DNA from 2 places in the Thermoanaerobacter ethanolicus JW 200 genome. Region 1 is predicted to be linked to the other one. Evidence: riboswitches for the same ligand, from Rfam matches in the RefSeq annotation. Region 1 holds a riboswitch; the other holds the start of a gene.
The links. A riboswitch is a leader RNA that binds a small molecule or an ion and turns the genes downstream of it on or off. The one in region 1 is predicted to bind FMN.

Region 1 (3,097 bases):
CCCCGTCCATACTTTATCATAAAGTTGATATGTTCTCCGGTAACTTTTTCTGCTGCCATGACTAAGTCGCCTTCATTTTCCCTGTTTTCATTATCAACAACAATAATCATTTTTCCTTGCTTTATATCTTCTATTGCATCTTCTATCCTATCAAACATAGTCTTTCCTCCTTAACTTAGAAAAGTCATCTAAATCTATATAAATCCATTTTCTTTCAATAAATCTTTTATATCCTTTTGCGCTATTAGTTTTTCTACATACTTAGAAAGTATATCAACTTCGATATTCACACTATCTCCTACCCTTTTATAACCCAATGTCGTCTTAAGCATTGTATGTGGAATAATTGAAACAGTAAAATAATCATCTCCATCTTCAACAACCGTTAAACTTATACCATCTACCGCAATGCTTCCCTTACGCACAATGTATTTTGTAAATTCTTTATTGATAGCTATCTTAAATATAAAAGCATTTTTTTCCTGCCTTTTGTCTATGATTTTTCCAGCGCAATCTATATGACCAGTTACGATATGCCCACCCATTCTCCTTCCAACTTGAAGTGCTCTTTCAAGATTGACAATGTTTCCAATTTTTAAATCTTTTAAATTGCTTGCTCTCATGGTTTCAGGCATAACGTCAGCTACAAAACTTTCGTTTGACATATTAGTAACAGTTAAGCATACACCGTTAACTGCTATACTATCACCTATTTTTGTTCCCTCAAGGACTTTGCTACATTTTATAACAATTTTTGTAAAAGTACCATGTATAATATTTTTAACAGTTCCTGTTTCTTCTATAATTCCAGTAAACATACGCCATAACCTACTTTCTTACATATGCTGTTATTAGTATATCATCATCTATTCTATCAATCTCCACATCTTTTAATTCTATTGAATTTCCTATATCCGAAAAACCTATACCTTCTACAGGTGTTAAAGCATTTTTCCCCCCTATTATTCTAGGTGATATAAAAAACATAACTTTATCAACAATTCCCTCTTTAAGTGCAGACCAATTTAATGTCCCACCGCCTTCAATCAATACACTATCAATCCCCCTCTCTCCAAGTTTTATCATTAGCTCTTTTAAAGGTACTTTTCCATTGTCGTTTTTTAATATAATAACTTCAATATCCATATCTTCAAGTTTCTTTCTTACACTGTTTGGCATAAGTTCTGTTGTAGCAATTATCGTTTTTGCCGCTTTGTCTCTTATTACATTTGAGGCAAGTGGCGTTCTACCTCTACTATCCACAATAATCCTTACAGGACTTTTGTACCCCTCTAACCTTGTTGTAAGCATTGGGTTATCCTTAATTACTGTATTTACCCCAACCATAATCGCGGATACACGTCCTCTTATTTTATGAGCAAATTTTCTTGATTTCTCATTTGTAATCCATTTAGAATTTCCATTATAACAAGCAATCTTCCCATCAATGCTCATAGCAGATTTTAATATTACAAATGGAATTTTTGTCGTAATATATTTAACAAATATTTCGTTGAGTTTCCTCGCTTCTTTCTCCATCATCCCAACCTGTACTTCTATTCCCGCCTCTTTTAACCTTTTTATACTATTTCCGCTAACTTTAGGATTTGGGTCTTCCATCGCTATATACACTCTCTTAATGCCAGATTTAATTATTTCTTCAACACAAGGTGGTGTTTTGCCATAATGGCTGCAAGGTTCAAGTGTTACAAACATAGTAGAACCTTTAACATCTTCAACTGCATTTTTTAATGCATTTACTTCAGCATGGGGACCTCCAAAATATTCATGATAACCCTCACCTATTATTTTTCCATTTTTAACTATTACAGCACCCACAAGTGGATTAGGGTTTGTGTATCCCCATCCTTTTTCAGCCAGTTTTAAAGCCCTTTTCATATATTCTTCCAATTTAATCCCTCCTATACTAAAAAATCCTGAAGGTTAAACCTTCAGGGTTAAAAAAACCCCAGAGAATATATTCCCTGGGGAATATTTCTCCTTCTCCCATCCAGACTTTAACTGTCGGCCTCGGAATTTCACCGAGTCTGCCAAAAGGCTCGCGGGCTATACCGCCGGTACGGAATTTCACCGATCCCTGAAGGTTTTATCCAATTGTATTTTCAACAGTTCCCCCCGCGGGGATAAATGGAAGCACCATCTCATCTTTGTCTATAATACATTCTATCATAAAAGGTCTTTTTTCGCTATAGGCTTTTTTAAACGCTTTTTCAAATTCTTCTTTTGTTGTAACTCTTATTCCTTCTACTCCAAAGTCGTTTGCAAGCTTAGCAAAATTCAAATTTGCGTTCAAATCTGTGTGGGAAAATCTCTTGTCATACAAAAGATTTTGCCACTGTCTTACCATGCCTAAAGTTTGGTTGTTGAGTAGTACCGTTATAACCGGAATATTATATACAGCAGCTGTTTCTAAGGCATGTATATTCATTCTTAAACTTCCATCACCTGCAATGTTTACAACTCTTTTATCTGGCCTTCCTACTTGCGCTCCTATTGCAGCAGGAAGCCCAAAGCCCATTGTCCCTAATCCCCCTGATGTAACAAAGGTTCTGGGGTGTTTAAATTTATAAAACTGGGCAGCCCACATTTGATTTTGTCCCACTTCAGTGGCTATTATAAGGTCATCGTTCGAAATTTCTTGAATTTTTTCTACTATCCACTGAGGCCTCAAAACTTCATCGTTTTTATACTTTAATCCGTGCTTTTCTCTCAAGAAAGAAATTTCCTCTAACCATTCTTTTCTCTCAATGAATGGAAGTTTATTCGTTAAAAGTTTCAATACTTCTTTTACTTTGCCTATAACTGCTACCTCTACTTCTACATTTTTCCCTAATTCTGCAGGGTCAATATCAATATGGATTATTTTAGCATTTGGAGCAAGTCCTCCTGCTTTGCCAGCGACTCTGTCGCTAAATCTTGTCCCTATTGCTATCACAAGGTCTGACCTATATACAGCCAAATTTGCAAATCTACTTCCATGCATGCCAATAAGACCTAATGACAAAGGATGGTCTTCTGGAAAGCATCCTAACCCCATTAAAGAAGTAGCAACAGGTATATTGGTCTTCTCTGCAAA
Region 2 (3,097 bases), 650 kb from region 1:
ATCTATTGCCAAAATTTTCATTGCCCCATCTCCTTTAAAAGCTCCTCATATCGTCTCCCAAAATCTTTAAATAAAATAACTCTTTCATCTTCTTTTTCTCCTTTTTGAATTATCACTTCTAACCTTTCTTTCGGAAGTAAAGGTCCTAACCTTTCAGGCCATTCAATTGCACAAACTCCTTCGTCATAAAAATATTCCTCATAACCTATGTCATAAAGGGCTGTGTAATCATCTAACCTATATAAATCAAAATGATAGAGAGAAATCCTGCCTCTATGTTCATTGACTAAAGTAAAAGTCGGGCTGGTAATTGGTTCATTTATTTCTAACCCCTTTGCAATTCCCTTTGTAAAAACAGTTTTGCCACTTCCCAGCTCGCCATATAAAAGAATTATATCTCCACTCCTTAACAGCCTTCCTAATTTTTCTCCTAAAGCAATGGTCTCATCTTTATTTTTGCAAATATAAGTCTTCTTCACCAATTCTCACCCCACTCATTATAACTTTATTATATACTATCTTTTAACAAATTAAAAATAAAAATAATCCCCAGCATGCGCTGAGGATTCTCAATAAAATCAATGTTTCAAAACTGGTGAAAGCTTTTTATATATCAATAAAGTGATTAACGAAAGCATAATTCCTTTTAGCACATTAAAAGGAAAAATACCATAAGCTATAAGGGTTCTAACATCCACTATGTTTTTATTTGCAGCCTTACTCATACCAATGATAGCATCCATAGGCCATCCCATAACTTTTTGGTACAAAGGCAGAAAAACATAATAATTCAAAAGTGAAGCAGTAAAAGCCATCACTACTGTAGCAATTGCCATAGATATAAGGGCATTTTTTCGCGTCTTATTGAATTGATATATTATGCCTGCTGTGTATACAAATATAGAACCCACAGAAAAATTTGCAATTTCTCCAATGCCACCCGATTGAGTTATAGTAGCATGGATTATGTTTTTAATAAGCTCGACCATTACACCATATAAAGGTCCCATAGCAAAAGAAGCAACTAATGCAGGTACGTCACTAAAATCCAGCTTTAAAAAGCCAGGGAATAGAGGTACCTGAAATTCCAAGTACATCAATATAAAAGCTGTAGCAGAAAGAAATCCCACTTTTACTATGGCTTGTGTTTTGGTTTTTTCCACAATTCATCCCTCCAATTTTATTTACTAAAAAAATCCTGAAGATAAATCTTCAGGATTTTTTGTGATTTATTTCGCAAAAATAGGCACAAAAAGAAAATCTTCTCCCCTCCAGACTTTCACTGTCGGCTTTGGAATTTCACCAAATCGACCGCATGCGCGGCTCGCGGGCTATACCGCCGGTCGGGAATTTCACCCTGCCCCGAAGATTTACCTTCATCTTATTCAATTTTAATTTTATTCTCTCACTTTTATCTCTCTTTGTCAATAGTTTTTGTGAAAAATTTTTAATTTATTTTCATAAGCTTATAACTGTGCCTGCTTTTCCCTCTAAAGCTTCTAATGCTTTGCCTAAAGAAGTAATTATAGCTCGCCTTCCTACTTTTGACTTTGCAAACCTCACTGCTGCTTTAACTTTTGGAAACATACTGCCTGGTGCAAAATGGCCTTCTTCCATGTATTTTATTGCCTCTTCCACTGTCATTTTGTCAAGAAACTTTTGATTTGGCTTGTTGTAATTTATTGCTACCTTTTCAACAGCTGTAAGAATTAACAGCACATCTGCATCAATATCTTCTGCCAATTTTTCAGAAGCCAAATCCTTGTCTATTACGGCAGCTACTCCTTTTAAATTGCCATTTTCCTTAATAACAGGGATTCCTCCTCCCCCAACTGTTATTACTATTACCCCATTTTTTTCAAGTAACTTTATTGTATTAAGTTCTACAATTTCTTTTGGGTCAGGGGAGGGAACAACTCTTCTATATCCTCTTCCACTGTCTTCTACCATTTCATAACCTTTTTCTTTTATTAAAACTTCAGCTTCCTCTTTTGTGTAAAAAGGTCCTATCGGCTTTGTAGGTTTTTCAAAAGCAGGGTCATTTTTATCCACTACAACCTGTGTTATAATAGTTGCTACTTCTTTTCTGATATTTCTCTCCTTCAAAACTTCCCCTAATGCCTGTTGAATCATATATCCTATCATACCCTGGCTCTCTGCCCCACACACATCAAAAGGCATTGCAGGGACAACTTTTGATGCGACTTCATTTTGTATGACTATATTCCCCACCTGAGGACCATTGCCATGAGTAATTACAACAGAATACCCTTTTTCAATTATATCCACTAAATACCCCGCTGTCCTCTTCACTACTTCCATTTGAGCCTCTGCAGTAGGAGGCGTATTCACATCCTGCAGAGCGTTCCCTCCTAAGGCAATAACAACTTTTTCCCTCATAATGTCCTCCCCTGTAACCAATTTTAAAGCAGAGTAGCAATCATCACAGCTTTAATTGTATGTTTTCTATTTTCTGCTTGGTCCCACACTCTAGATTGTTTTCCTTCTATAACATCAAAAGTAACTTCTTGTCCTTTTACTGCGGGCAAGCAATGCAAAAATATAGTATCTTCTCTTCCTGTCTTTTTCATCATTTCCTCATTCACTTGGAAAGGTCTCAAAAGAGCTTCCCTCTCTGTAGCCTTTGCTTCTTCTCCCATTGACGCCCACACATCGGTGTAAATAGCATCTGCACCTTCAAGGCCCTCTCCTGGCACACTAGTAAGTTCAAAAGTTCCTCCATTTTCAGCTGCCATTTGCCTGATTTCATCTATGAACTCTTGTGAAGGCCACAATTCTTTTGGAGAATTAATCACATAATGCATCCCCATCTTAGCGCAGCCTACCGCTAAAGTATTAGCCATGTTATTCCTTCCGTCCCCTACAAATACAAGCTTTCTTCCTTTTAAACTCCCAAATTCTTCTTCTATTGTCATAAGGTCAGCCAAAACTTGAGTTGGATGATATTCGTCAGTTAAGCCATTGTACACAGGAACACCTGCATATTTTGCCAAAATTTCCACGGTCTCCTGTTTAAACCCTCTAAATTCTATTGCATCAAACATTCTTCCTAAAACTCTTGCAGTATCCTCTATTG

Region 2: it holds a riboswitch for FMN, as region 1 does, so the genes downstream of both, EB239_RS05255 (ECF transporter S component) here and ribD (bifunctional diaminohydroxyphosphoribosylaminopyrimidine deaminase/5-amino-6-(5-phosphoribosylamino)uracil reductase RibD) in region 1, are expected to answer to the same signal.

Annotation. Positions count from the first base shown of each region.
Region 1 covers NZ_CP033580.1:419,869-422,965, reverse strand. The annotation lists gene EB239_RS02110 (bifunctional 3,4-dihydroxy-2-butanone-4-phosphate synthase/GTP cyclohydrolase II) at 1-158, opposite strand, end outside; gene EB239_RS02105 (riboflavin synthase) at 195-818, opposite strand; gene ribD (bifunctional diaminohydroxyphosphoribosylaminopyrimidine deaminase/5-amino-6-(5-phosphoribosylamino)uracil reductase RibD) at 829-1,911, opposite strand; FMN riboswitch at 1,996-2,110, opposite strand; gene ilvB (biosynthetic-type acetolactate synthase large subunit) at 2,108-3,097, opposite strand, start outside.
Region 2 covers NZ_CP033580.1:1,065,372-1,068,468, reverse strand. The annotation lists gene tsaB (tRNA (adenosine(37)-N6)-threonylcarbamoyltransferase complex dimerization subunit type 1 TsaB) at 1-21, opposite strand, end outside; gene tsaE (tRNA (adenosine(37)-N6)-threonylcarbamoyltransferase complex ATPase subunit type 1 TsaE) at 18-479, opposite strand; gene EB239_RS05255 (ECF transporter S component) at 579-1,163, opposite strand; FMN riboswitch at 1,256-1,374, opposite strand; gene arcC (carbamate kinase) at 1,459-2,400, opposite strand; gene argF (ornithine carbamoyltransferase) at 2,424-3,097, opposite strand, start outside.